One region of the Peribacillus sp. NPDC097895 genome, then DNA from elsewhere that is predicted to be linked to it. Evidence: riboswitches for the same ligand, from Rfam matches in the RefSeq annotation. Region 1 holds a riboswitch; the other holds the start of a gene.
The links. Region 1 has a riboswitch for S-adenosylmethionine ahead of ACQKMH_RS08965 (YezD family protein). Riboswitches for the same ligand answer to the same signal wherever they lie in the genome.
Positions count from the first base shown of each region.

Region 1 (7,403 bases):
ACTTTTACCATGCTCCAAAAGTTTCCCTTGAATATATGGCAGGTTTTTTACTCCCATGTAAATGGCTAATGTATCGATCCCTTTTGCCAGGGACTCCCACTTGATATTATCCTCTTCATCCTTTTTTCGATGACCGGTAACAATCGCGAAGGATGAAGCGTGGTCTCTATGGGTAACTGGAATTCCTGCATAGGCGGAAGCAGCAATTCCAGCCGTAATTCCTGGTACGATTTCAAAGCTCACACCACTTTTGGCAAGGGCTTCCGCTTCCTCTCCACCTCGTCCAAAGACAAATGGATCGCCACCTTTCAATCGGGTGACGACTTTTCCTTTTTTTGCAAATTTGACTAAGAATCGATTGATCGTTTCTTGCTGCAACAAATGATAATTTGGCAGTTTACCGCAATTAATCAATTCCACGCCGTCTTTTGCATAATTTAGCAGTTCCTTATTGACAAGTCGATCATATAAAATGACATCAGCTTCTTGAATACATTTTAATCCTTTTAATGTAATTAAATCTGGATCTCCGGGACCGGCTCCTACTAGATAGACTTTTCCCATTTTTGCAACCTGCCCTCCCTTAGAGAATTGTTTCGAATTCCGCTAAAACGAAACCTGCTCCATTTTTAATTTTCTTTTTTTCATATAAAGAGATATCATCAACTGCCGGCATTTTCAAATAATGCTTTTCCAGCTCAATATCAACAAGCTGAAACGCTTGTTCATCTGAATCGGCGACAATGATGACATGGATTGGTTCTTCATTGATCGTGACTTCAAAACGATATAGATTCATAAATAGCTTACCTTCCCTATTATACGGCCACTTCTTCTAATATATCATCAAGCTTGCTTTGTAACTCTGTTTTCCCTACCCTTTCCACAAAGTCTAGGAAGGTTTCGGAGAGAAGCTTTGTTTCTTTGAAAAATAGGATAAGTTCTTTCAGAACATAATAGAGCTGTTCAGCCTCCACTTTCCCTTTAAGTTTTTCATTAAACTTACCGCCCTCATTCAGGGTACCACCGATGTATATCTCAAAAGCTTCCACCATCTGTTTTTCCTGGTTTTTCATTTTTATGCCTTGCAGTCCTATTTCGGCAATCGCTCTTTGACCACAGTTATTAGGACAACCTACCATATGCATCCTTACTGGTACATCCAGATCGATTTCCTTATCAAGTGTTTCAGAAATGGTCCTCATTCTGTTTTTTGTTTCGACGAGTGCAAGGTTACAATACTCGATGCCTGTACAAGATACGGAATAACCAATGAATTTTTTTGGTTGATAAGGAAATCTTTCAAAGATGGGTTCCTGTTTTAATTCCTCAAGTTTTGCATCCGGCACATTGGGAATGATTAGATTTTGAGAATTACAGTTGCGGATTTCACCATTTCCATATTTTTTAGCAAGTTCTGCAAACTCAATAACTTCGTCTGGAGTTAGACGACCAACTGGAATATTGACTCCAACATAGTTGAGTCCTTCTTGCTTTTGTTTATGGATGCCGTAGAAATAACCTGCATTCCATCCCTTTACTGCACTTTCTCCTTTTTCAGGAAGCGGACCGGTGTATTCCAGTAATTTTTCCTTGAATTGTTCAGGACCCCAGTCAGCTACAAGGAATTTCAATCTCGAGCGATGACGTTTTTCACGGTACCCAAAGTCACGGAATATCGTCGTGATGGCGGCCGCCACTTCGACTGTTTTTTCAGGTAAAATGAATAAATCAAGTTCTTCTGCCAGCATCGGAACGGAGGATAGCCCACCCCCCACTTTTACGTGAAAACCAACTTCCGTTACTCCATCAATTACTTTAGTAGCTGGATTGAATGAGACACAGTTGATTTCAGCATTGGAAGCATTGTGAATATTAGCACTAATGGACATTTTATATTTCCTTGGAAGGTTTGAATAGTCTTCGTTAAGGCGGAAATACTCAAATACATCATATAGTACATCGCGTGTATCAAAAAGTTCGTCAGGATCGAGACCAGCTAATGCATTCCCGATTATATTACGTGTGATATCACCACATGCACCGGCCGTAGTCATTCCAACCTTTTCCAAACGATTCAAGATATCCGGGACTTGTTCGATGGTCAACCAGTGGAATTGAATGGCTTGACGGGTTGTAATGTCATATACATCCCTCCCATAATCTTTAGCGATGTTAGCTAGAGTTATCTGTTGATCATATGTCAGGATACCTCCGGGAATAACGACACGCATCATCCAATAACCGGCTTCTTTTGGCCGTTGCAAGTATAGACCTGCCCACTTGAACATATCCCAATTCTCTTTAGGGATGGATTCAAAACCATTTTCAGCGTAATGTGGAATATCATCAAATATCTTCAATCCGTCTTTTTCCAATTTCCAGATTTCCGTTTTATTTTTAGCGATTAGTGGATTTTCCGACCAAAATTTCTCGTAAACCATTACATTTCCTCCTTGATTAAATCGCTTTCTTTGATGTCAAATAACCGATTACCTGTTCAACACACTCTTCAATACTGTATTGGTCGGATTCTAAAATGATTTCTGGCTGTTCAGGTACTTCGTATGGAGAATCGATACCGGTAAAATCTTTAATGATTCCCTTACGCGCCTTGTCATAAAGACCTTTTGGATCCCGCACTTCACACTCTTCGATTGGACACTTTATGTATACTTCAATAAACTCCCCGTCTTCAAGTAAATCACGCACAATCTGGCGATCTGCCCGAAAAGGTGATATAAAAGCGGTTAATACGAACTGTCCACTATCCACGAATAACTTGGAAACCTCACCGATCCGCCTAATGTTTTCTGTTCGATCCTCTTCAGAAAAACCCAAATCTTTATTTAAACCATGACGGATATTATCCCCATCCAAAACATAACTTCTAATATTCCGGTTATATAACTCCTTAGCCACTGCATTCGCAATCGTTGATTTCCCTGACCCAGACAGTCCTGTGAACCATAGAACAGTACTCTCATGACCGTTCTGTTTTCGGCGAAGTTCCTTGGTCAATGACGATTCATGCCAAGTTACGTTAGTATTTTTATTCATTATTATCCCCCTCTTACTTCATTCCTTCAATTTGAAACTATTTAGTTAAAAACTTCATTCTTCTTTAGACCTTTGATCAACACCTCGATGACTTCTTTACGACTAAAGGTAGCTGGAGGAATTTCACCATTACGTAACATTTCCCTAACCTTCGTACCGGAGAGGATGACATGGTCTTCCTTACCATGCGGACAAGTTTTAGCAGAAGCCATATTGCCACATGCTTTACAATAAAAACTATGTTCAAAGAATAATAGCGTGATCCCTAACTCATCAGCGTTAAAATTCCCAAAGATTTTTTGAGCATCATATGTGCCATAATAATCGCCCACACCTGCATGATCACGTCCGACAATAAAATGGGTGCAACCATAATTTTTACGGACCATCGCATGGAAAATGGCTTCCCTCGGTCCTGCATAACGCATTGCAGCAGGGAAAACGGCAAGGGAGACGCGATCCTTAGGATAATATTTTTCAAGCAGAACTTTATAGCTCTCCATTCGTACATCTGCTGGAATATCATCGGATTTTGTGGCACCTACAAGAGGATTCAAGAATAAACCGTCGACAATCTCCAGTGCTGTCTTTTGTATATATTCATGTGCACGGTGAACAGGGTTCCTCGTTTGGAATCCAACAACCGTTTCCCATCCTTTTTCTGCAAAAGCTTTCCTTGTCTCAACAGGATCCAAATAATGATCTTGAAATAACGGACGCTCGATTCTCTTAACTAATTTTATTTCTCCACCAACATATACATTTCCGCGGTTATATAAATTTTTCACACCTGGATGCTTCTCATCATCCGTTTGATATACTAAAGTTGCTTCCAATTGTTTATCAGGAGTGAAAATATCGGAAACAAGGAGAACTCCGTACGTTTCACCTTCATGATTCAACTTTACTTCTTCTCCGATAGTGATTGTTTTTGCAGATTCTTCGGTTAACGGCAGTGTAATCGGTATGCTCCATACATGACCGCTGCTAAGCCTCATATCCTTGACAACTGCCTCATAGTCACTTTTTGTGAAAAATCCTTTAATCGGACTGTAGGCACCAGTGCCTATCAATTCAAGATCACTTAAAGCAATTTCATCAATTTCGATTGAATTTGTTATTTTACTAAAATCATATTTTGGTTCCCAAAGATCAATTAATGTTCCTCCGTGCGGTAAACTGGTTGTCATGCTAATTTCCCCCTATGGTTTCTATTTATTTAAGATAAATGTAATCCGCATTCTGTTTTTTGAGCCCCTTGCCAACGGCCTGAGCGTAAGTCCTCTGCACTGATGGCTGGTGCCGTACACGTTTTACAGCCAATGCTCGGATATCCATTATCATGTAGGATATTATATGGAAGTCCATTTTTGTGCGCATAACGCCAAACATCTTTCCATGTCCAATGAATGAGTGGACATATCTTAACTGACTTGAATTTATTATCTTTATTGACATACTCGGTAAGAGCCCTTGTTTCTGATTGCTCCCGCCTCAGTCCTGAAAGCCAAGCTGTCGCCGTTGATAGCACATCGGTAAGCGGAATGATTTTACGGATATTGCAACACTTGTTGGAATCATTCAGCCATAATTCATCTCCAAATTCCGCTGCTTGTTCCTCAAGCGTCAATGCAGGTTTCTTCATCTCTATGGAAAGCTTTGGATATCGCTTTTTCACTTGGTCGATCAATTGGTAAGTTTCCTCAAAATGAACATCGGTATCCAGGAAAACAATCTTGGCCGAAGGATTGACCTTTGCCAATAAATCCGTAAGGACTATTCCTTCAATTCCAAAGCTACATGCATATATGAGTTTATTGCCATATTGTTCATTTGCCCATTGCAGAACTTCCAAAGCCCCTTTTGTCTCACTATCCTCAGGAAAAGCAGGTAAAACTTCAGTGTTGAAATTTTCATAGTTTATTAATGCAGCCAACTTTATTGCCCCCTCTAAAAACTTGCAGTATGTTTCACTGGTTAGAGTAACTGGTGATCAATATCCGCTGTAATCTTCTCAAGTTTATATGACTCTAGGAAAAAGAGACGAATTTAACCAATACTCTCTATATATTAGTTAAACACGCCTCTAGTTTTTCTAGTCAGCAGATACCTTATTTAATTCTCAGCTTTTCATTTCTTTCCATTTGAATGATTTTACCATCCTGGACAATTAGTGTGATGGACCCATATTTCATTGAATGAAGCATTTCTTGAAGTCGTTCAAATATTTCTTCAAGCTGATTCTCTTTTTCCAAACCTGTTCCTCCTTTAAGAAAATCCGCGAATCATTTATTTCACCGCTGATTAATTGAATTCTTAAATTTATATAATTCCAAACAACCTTACATTGTTATGGTTTACCAATGATTTTTTCAAAAACAAAAATCTTTCCATGATGGAAAGATTCCTAGGTAAATATTCTTTACCTTATCTTCCAAAATGATCAACATTTTGTTGGATGTAGCACCTTGCATCCATCATGCAGGTTGCTGGACTTCAAAGGGCCAATTCCCTCCGTCGCTCTGGATAAGTTTTATTATTTTAAATATTAACATAAATTTATTCCTTGTCAATGGAGTTTTCTTATAAAGTAACTTGGATTTATAAAATGGATGAACTGTTATTATTATACACACTATTCCACGTGTAATTATATGTTCTTTTTCATATGAAAATAGACTCATTTTTTTAGAGAAATCCTCCAAAAAAATGAGTCTATTTTACAATTCTGGCAATCATTTAAAGTATAAACACTCAAATATTCCTTATCTGAATCGCTTCTACAAATTCTTGAACCTGACTCTGAACGCGATCAACTAAATTCATATCCTTAATAGGACTTTCCGGATCCTGTTTATCAATTTCCTTATCTACAAAATAGATGCCCTGCAACGGCTCACCTTTTAATATAGAAATTAATGGTTTAAGTGCATAGTCAATTGCCAATAGATGCCTGTTACTTCCACCAATCATAATTGGCAGCACAGGCTTTCCCTTAAAAGCTCCTTCAGGCAGCAAATCAATCAAGGCTTTCAACACACCTGTGTAAGAAGCTTTATATACCGGTGAACCAATAATAATTCCTCTAGCTCCTGAAATTTTTTCGGAAAGCTTTAAAATATCTTCGCTATTATATCGCCCTTGGAATAAATCATCTGCTGAAAAATCCGTAATTGAGAAATATGCCGTGGTAAACCCTTCTTTTTCAACCAATGATTGAATATGTTTCAGTGAAATGTCCGTTCTTGATGGAATCGCTGGGCTTCCTGATAAAATTACGATATCGCTCATATTTATCCCCCTATTTTGCATGATTTCCTGATAAGAATTCTCTAAATAGCTTTTCATGAAGCATGCATTTATCGTAATAGTCTGAAAAATATATGTCAAATCTTAAACTCCAGTTTATTGATATTGGCACGGATTTCACCAGTTCATCAGCTTGCTTGATTGCTACCTAATCGAAAAAACGGTCATATTTGTGGCATGATCCCCATGCCTTTAATATGACCGTTTCATTATGTATGATTTTATTTTCCATGGATACCATAAACTAAAAGCTGAGCAATGCTATTGATTCGTTCAGAACTAAAATATGGTTCCTTTTTCTGGTGATGGATCTCATTATGAGTTGATAATGCCAATGTAAAAGAAATAATCCCAACATTAAATAGGGTGATATCAGAGATATATTGTATCTCTCCGTTATCTATTCTCCTCTGTATTTCAAGATGCTTGGCATTCGGCTTAAAAATTTGTTCAATATATTGTTTTGAAATATCTTGATCGAGTTGTGTTTCCCTGAATAATATTGAAAACTGTTCTTTATTTTCAAGAATTTTCTTTATCATTGTGGAAACGTGATTCTCCATAAGATCATCTGTAGATAGATGGCTGATCCCTTCTTCAGACTCTTCTTTTTCATTAGGTGTAATTGTAGCCAAAAGTAAATCTTTTTTACTAACAAAATATTTGTAAATAGTAGCTTCGGAAACATTGCACGCAGAGGCAATTTCATTCGTCCTGGTCATATCAAAACCTTTAGTGGCAAAAAGAGTCCGGGCTACATTAATGATACGTTCTTTAGTTTGCTGCCCTTTTTTCAAAAATATCAACCTTCTTTTAAAAAGATAAATCCGTTTCACCCATCATTTTTTCATTATTCTTATATGGTACTTAACGGTCATTATTACCTTTGATCTTTGAGAGATCCCATTTGTAGAAAAGAGTGTCTATGAAATGTTTTCTTTTCCAAAAAATCATGTATAAGATGCATAGCCATCATCAACCATGACTACGCTTCAACTGATCATATCCGTTTTTTAAGATAGACAGACTTTGCA
Region 1 covers NZ_JBNNSH010000001.1:1,865,679-1,873,081, reverse strand. The annotation lists gene cobA (uroporphyrinogen-III C-methyltransferase) at 1-564, opposite strand, end outside; gene ACQKMH_RS08990 (DUF3906 family protein) at 584-799, opposite strand; gene ACQKMH_RS08985 (nitrite/sulfite reductase) at 819-2,444, opposite strand; gene cysC (adenylyl-sulfate kinase) at 2,461-3,060, opposite strand; gene sat (sulfate adenylyltransferase) at 3,102-4,250, opposite strand; gene ACQKMH_RS08970 (phosphoadenylyl-sulfate reductase) at 4,280-4,984, opposite strand; gene ACQKMH_RS08965 (YezD family protein) at 5,172-5,315, opposite strand; SAM riboswitch class I at 5,485-5,593, opposite strand; gene ssuE (NADPH-dependent FMN reductase) at 5,815-6,351, opposite strand; gene ACQKMH_RS08955 (TetR/AcrR family transcriptional regulator) at 6,591-7,166, opposite strand.

Region 2 (7,403 bases), 280 kb from region 1:
ATCATCATAAATGAGCGGCTCTATGCCTGATACGGCATGGCCATGGGCAGATTCCGTTATTGTACGGGGCTGGATGCCCTCAAGGACCCTGGATAGTTCCTTAATATGCTCAGGAGTCGTACCACAACATCCCCCAATGATATTGACCCAACCCTTTTCAGCAAATTGCTTCATTTTCTCTGCAAGGGAAGTCGGTGACTCATGATAGTGACCTTCTTCATCAGGGAGTCCTGCATTCGGATAACAACTGATGGCGCTGTTTGCTATATCTGCAAGCGTACGAATGTGGTCTATCATGAATTCCGGGCCTGTTGCACAATTCAGTCCGACTGCCACTGGTTTCATATGTTCAACAGATAAATAGAAAGCTTCTATCGATTGGCCAGCAAGTGTCGTGCCCATCGGTTCGATCGTACCTGATATGATGACAGGCACATCTTTTCCGGTTTTAGCAAAAGCTGCTTTGATTCCGGAAAAGGCAGCCTTGACATTTAGCATATCCTGACAGGTTTCCACCAATAGCAAGTCTACTCCGCCATCCAATAGGCCGAGTGCCTGTTCTTCATAAGACTCGGTTAAAATATCGAAAGTCGTTCCACCTGTTACGGAAAGCGTTTTTGTAGTGGGACCCATCGAGCCAGCTACATATCTCGGCCATTCATCATTTGAATACTTTTCACAAGCTTTAACGGCTAGCTCTGCTGAAATTTTATTAAGCTTGTAAGCAATCGTGCTTATTTGGTATTCGTCAAGTACGATGCTTGTGGCTCCGAAGGTATTTGTTTCAATGATATCAGCACCTGCTGCTAAATACTTTTCATGGATGGATTGAATGATTTCCGGTTGCGTCAATGATAGGTACTCATTGCAGCCCTCGAACTGTTCCCCGCCAAAATCCTCTGCTGTTAAATTCTCCGCCTGAAGCATTGTTCCCATGGCTCCATCAAGAAGAAGAATCTTAGAATCCAATTGCTCTTGAATCGCTTTTTTATTCATGTATTGCCACCCCTGATGTCTGTTTACTATCGACTTCTCTAATATATTTCGTAAGTTCCGCCGTCATTTCGTAGCGGAGGAAAGGTGTGATTAAATAAATGCCCTTGAATTTCTCTCTTGCTGCGTCCACTAGCTCTCTCGCGATATTTACGCCTTCAATTCTTGACTTTACTGGGTCATTCCCTGCTAAAGCCATAGCCCTTCTAACATTATCAGGCAATTTGATACCCGGGATTTCGTTATGGATGAATTCGGCATTTCGTGTGCTTGTCAAGGGCATGATTCCAACGAATATTGGTGTTTCTAAATGTTTTGTCGCTTCATATACTTCTTCGATCTGTTCAACTGAATAAATTGGCTGTGTCAAAAAGGATTGAGCTCCACAGGCAATCTTCTTTTCCATCCGCTGTACGGCTTTATCCAAATATTTCACATTGGGATTAAATGCTGCGGCAATTTTAAAATTTGACCGTTGCCCCAAACTTTGGCCGGAATAGGAGACACCTTCATTAAATTGTTTGACCATGCTTATCAAGTCAAACGACGATAAATCATAAACGGAAGTGGCACCAGGGAAGTCCCCTATTTTAGAGGGATCTCCGGTGATGATCAATAACTCGTTCAGCCCCACCGTCTGCAGGCCCATTAAATGTGACTGCAGGCCAATTAAATTCCGGTCACGGCATGTTATATGCACCATTGGCGTTATATTCAATTGATTCTTCAGTAAATTAGCAAGTGCATCATTCGATATCCTTGGTGAAGCAAGTGAATTATCCGCTAAAGTAATCGAATCGACCCCTGCATTTTTCAAAACTTCCGCACCAGTCATGAAACTTTCTATTCCCAACTTTTTCGGAGGATCAAGTTCTACAAGAATTGTTCTTTCCGTTTTGGCTTTTTCGTACAGAGGGAGTTCCAATTCCCTATCATTCACTTCAATTATTTCTATCTCACGGGATTTCGTAATTTTCTCTTTCACTGGGACCAGACTTTCAATCGCATTCTTTACAGCTTGAATGTGTAGAGGAGTCGTTCCACAGCACCCTCCTATGATCGTTGCTCCTTGCTCTCGAAGTTCCAGGGCACTTGAACCGAAATATTCCGGCACTGCTTTATAGACAAGTCTTCCATCCACATAATCCGGGAGACTGGCATTAGGATAAATGGCAATCGAGGCTTGCTTTGGCAAATTCACTTCTTCTAAGGCACGAATCATATGATGTGGACCGAGACGGCAATTCACTCCAACAACATCGGCACCCAATTGCTCCAGTCTTTGAAATGCTTCATTTAAATGGATTCCATTTTGTAGGTTACCCAGTTCATGCATTGAAACATTTGCGATGATTGGCAGTTCCGTTTCTTTTTTAACGATTTGCAGCACGGTTTCCAGTTCTTCCAGGTCATAAAATGTTTCAAGGAGAATTCCATCCGGATCTTCCATCAGCAGACTGTATAGCTGTTCACGAAAACCTCGCTTAATTTCTTCCATGCTTAAATCCGATTTCCGTATACTCCGCTGCGCCCCTATCGTACCGAAGACATATGCCTTGCCTTTTGCCGCTTTTCTAGCCAGGATGACTCCCTGGCGATTGATCCTGCTTACTTCATCTTCAAGTCCATGCCGTTTCAATTTGTTGAAATTGGCTCCATATGTATTCGATTGAAGGATATCTGCGCCTGCTTCTAAATAGGCGCGATGGATGGATTCTATTTGATGTGGATTCGTGCAATTTAATTCCTCATAACATTGATCGATACCATAAGAGTACAATAAGGTTCCAATTGCCCCTTCGCCAACTAACATTCTTTCTTTTAATTCTTTACGAAAATTCATCATTACACCCTCTCTCAAAAACAATCCTGTTTTTGTCGTTTTTTATGAGTATGAGAGAAAAGAAAAAAAACCTTCTCAAAGAAGAAGGTTTTTTGAAACATTCTCCTCATCTATCAAGCTCTGCTTGCTGGATTTAGCACCTTTGCCTAGGCTGGTTGCTGAGGTTTCTTCGGGCCAGTCCCTCCACCTCTCTCGATAAGATCCATTTATATAATTGTCACAAGATTTCAAAATTAATTTATATTTAATTTACATCAATAATCTGTCAATTTCAATACCTTAATCATCATTTTTTTTACTTTTTCCAAAAATCATTCAATCCTTTGCAGCTTGAACCCTCTTTTCTACCCTCTGTTTCCAGTCTTCCGCAAGCGAATCTAGAGTAAGCAACGTGTAAGCCCCATCCAGCCCATCCCGATTATGAAGGATCACCTCTGTAGCATAATGAACGGAGATTTTTTCTTGCAAACGATCTAATAGCACGATTTCATTTTGTTTCTTTATCGTTCCTTCTTGAATGACTTTTGCAAAGTAACCAGTGTAACCAGTTTTAAAGACGAATTCCAAAAACTTAGGTTCCTGGTTAAAGTGGGAAATCGTCGAGCAAGGAATCCTCCCTTGATTAATTTGAACAATTACTTCACCTATTTGATATATATCACCGATAAATGTTGTCTCTTCCTTCATCCCCGCTACAGTTAAATTTTCACCGAATGCAGGGATATCCAGCCTTTTAGCGAATTTTTCATTCCATAATGAATAATGTTCAACGGGGTAAAAACACAAAGCCCGATCAGTGCCTCCATGGAACTTTACATTACCAACCCCATCGCCAATTATGCCTAATTTAGTCACTGTCACTTTATCCTGTGCTTGTTTATCCATGGCTGAAAAGATATCAACATTCGAAAATTTTTCCTGTTTTGGCTTTCCTGCATGAAGTGATACGATTTTACCATTTTCCATTTTGCCTCTTCCAATCCTATTGAATTTATATCATCCCAATATGAATAAATTATACTAAAAATCCATTTTATTCTATAGTGATTTGAAAGAATCTACCAGATCAGAAAATGCAAAAGCCCCCCTTCAACCATTAAATTGGCCTAATATCATTGATTACCAGAAAAAAACATAGGTTAGTTATTGTAATTTTGTTGCTATTTCAGAATTAAATATGATAGAATATGAACACAATATATAGTCGAAAACTACAACTGTTCGCCTATATGTTGATTTTCACGATTGAATTCCTCATTGTCGCTCTTTAGGGAGCGAATTTTTTTTGCCTTCTTTCTCAACCACCAATTTCTTCTCTTTATTTCGTTCATTATCCGCATCCTATACCGCTTTTCTATTTGTACATGCTTTACATATGTATTTTCAGCAATCCATTCTTTCATACATGCCCATTCCCGACAAGAAGCCGAGCGATTCAAGCTTCCGCTCAGCTTCTTGTTTAGGCTTGTTTCTTTTTCTTCGGTGCCGCTTTCCTCCGTGCCGTCTTTTTCTTTACCGGTTCTTCATGTTTCGTTCGATCAATGGATGCCTGTAAAGCCTCCATTAAATCGGTTACATTGCTGGAAACAGGTTCTTTTGTTTTGGTTGTGATTGTCTTCTGTCCCGTTTTCTTTGATTCAATCAATTCAAGTAACGCTGTTCGATAATCATCGGTGTATTTTGTCGGATCGAAAGTAGACGTTAATTGATCTATCAATAAAACGGCCGTCTCGATTTCTTTTTCAACTATGGAATCAGTGGCAGGGATATTCGGAACATCCGCTGTGGAGCGGACTTCATCCGGATAATGAATCGTTTCCATCACTAAAGTATTATCAACAACTCGAATGACCGCCATTTGTTCCTTTGAGCGGATGATGATTTTCGCTAATCCCACCTTCTTTGATTCCTTGAGGGCCTGTCGCAAAAGGGAGTAAGCTTTTATCCCTCCATCATTCGGGGACATGTAATAGCTTCGGTTAAAATAAATGGGATCTATTTCTTCTATTTTTACGAAATCCACGATTTCCACGGCTTTTTCTTCATTTTGTTTTTTTAACTGTTCCATTTCACTGTCTTCCAATACAACAAACTTTCCCTTTGTGTATTCATAAGCGCGGACTATATCGTCCTTCCCCACTTCTTTTTGACAGACCGGACATACTTTTTCGTATTTAATCGGTGAATTACACTCCTTATGCAACGTCCTTAAAGAAATATCCTTATCTTCCGTTGCAGCATGAAGTTTAATCGGAATGTTCACCAAACCGAATGATATGCTTCCCTTCCACATCGTATGCATATTCGTCACCTCATAACTTATTTTTAAATGAAGGAACAATTGTTATTATTCCCCCTTATTAAAAAAAAACCGAAAAAACATTTGGCAACTCTAACACTTCGTTTTTTTGGCAAAATAATGTTAATCACTTTTTTCGGAGGTATTTACCCAAAATGAAACCGATGCTGCCAACCTATTACACCGAAGCCCCTAATTCCAAGGATTGGCGTTATGAAGTCAAATATGACGGTTTTAGGGCCATTTTAACGATTGACTTTGATACGATTAGCATCTCAAGTCGAAACGAAAAGGAATTGTCTCCCCTCTTCCCGGAAATCATTGATTTCATTAAACGCCTGGACATAGAAGATTATCTCCCGCTGCAGTTCGATGGAGAATTGGTCTGGCTAACCAATCAAGCAAAAGCAGACTTCTTTCAAATACAGTGGCGTGGTCGCCTTCGGAAACAATCATTGATTTCCGAAAAAGCTCATTTTTCCCCATGCCGTTTTATAGCGTTTGACCTGCTACGTATCAAAGGAATGGACATAACGACTAAATCCATGGAAGAACGAAGGGGATTCATGTTGAATCTGGGTAAAAAACTTGGGTTTCCTATGCCTCCTGACCCCACCTCTGAAGCTTTGATCCAATTAATTGAAAGTTTCGACGTTTTGGATAAGGCATTAAATGCAGTCACCTTATTAGATGGTGAGGGGGTTGTAGCCAAGGAAATCCGGGGTACTTGGCAAGAAGGAAAGCGTTCCACTTCCTGGATCAAGGTGAAAAATTGGAAGACTGTCTCCTGTTTCATCACAGCATTGCATAAAGAAAATGGTTACGTTTCCCTCGCAGTGTTCAAGGAAGGTGTGGTAACGAAAATCGGAAGCGTCAAAAATGGAATGAGTGCAAAAGATAAAAAGATCTTGTATGAACTGATCAAGCAAAATGCTACAGATGAAGACGCAAAATTTTTTTATATCCATCCATCCATTTGCATCGAGGTACAATTTTTACACGTATATGAGGAAAATGAATTGCGTGAACCTCAGTTTTCAAATTGGCTATTACACATGTCTCCCACTGAATGTACTTGGGAAAAATTCGTGATAAACCAATACACATTTCCCGATACTGTACAAATAACCTCACCGGATAAACCACTATGGATAACTGACGATAAACAGGTGATAAAAGTTGAATACTTACATTATTTGAGGGAGGTTTCCGCTTTCTTCTTACCGTTTTTAAAAGATAAACTGTTGACGACGATCCGCTATCCTCATGGCACCATGGGTCAAGAAAAATTTTTCCAGAAAAACAAGCCTGATTATGCCCCCGGATTTATTAAAACATTCATGGATGAAGATATAGAATTTGTGCTGTGTAACGACATTGAAACGCTTCTTTGGTTTGGTAACCAACTGGCATTGGAATTCCATGCCCCATTTCAGAAAGCCGGAAAAACAAGACCCGATGAAATCGTCCTGGACTTAGATCCACCATCGATCGAATTTTTTTCCTTGGCGATAAAAGCCGCACAAGAAATAAAAAAGGTGATGGACTCCTTAAGGATAATAGCTTATGTGAAAACCTCAGGTAACAAAGGCCTGCAAATTCACATCCCTTTACCTGAAGACAGATTTACTTATCAGGAAACACGGATATTCACCGATTTTCTAGGTCATTACTTAACAAGTTCCTATCCCGATGATTTTACAGTGGAAAGATTGAAAATTAAACGGCATAATCGGCTTTACTTGGACTTTGTACAGCATAGTGAAGGAAAAACCATCATTGTGCCTTATTCCCCACGCGGAAATTCTTTCGCTGGAGTTGCTACACCATTATTTTGGGAGGAAGTGGAAGAAACCCTCCACCTTAAAGACTTTACGGTTGATACCGTACCAAATAGAATCAAAAGGGACGGATGTCCATTCTTAGATTACCGACATTTCGATAACGGACCTGCCTTTCTTGATGTATTGTCTTTTCTAAAACAAAAAAAGACCAACTCATGAAGTTTACCCAAAAAGTTTGACACTTCATTTAATTAAGCAGGCCTTAGGGTATGAACCCGGAAATCTACCGGGCATATGCCCTTTAAGATTGGCACGTTTACGTTTGATTTTTAGACTTTACTCGTAAGTTTGGCACTTTTACTCGTGAATTTCGCAATCTAGTAATTTTCGACTTGGCCTTGCACAATCTCTAATCTTTTAACCAAATTTAAAAAAGGGGTTCGGAATTAAAACATTCCGGACCCCTTTTTAACTAAGACTAACA
Region 2 covers NZ_JBNNSH010000001.1:1,587,425-1,594,827, reverse strand. The annotation lists gene metH (methionine synthase) at 1-996, opposite strand, end outside; gene ACQKMH_RS07710 (bifunctional homocysteine S-methyltransferase/methylenetetrahydrofolate reductase) at 989-2,836, opposite strand; SAM riboswitch class I at 2,940-3,038, opposite strand; gene ACQKMH_RS07705 (MOSC domain-containing protein) at 3,152-3,802, opposite strand; gene ACQKMH_RS07700 (Ku protein) at 4,296-5,138, opposite strand; gene ACQKMH_RS07695 (DNA ligase D) at 5,291-7,138, shown strand.
Region 2: it holds a riboswitch for S-adenosylmethionine, as region 1 does, so the genes downstream of both, ACQKMH_RS07710 (bifunctional homocysteine S-methyltransferase/methylenetetrahydrofolate reductase) here and ACQKMH_RS08965 (YezD family protein) in region 1, are expected to answer to the same signal.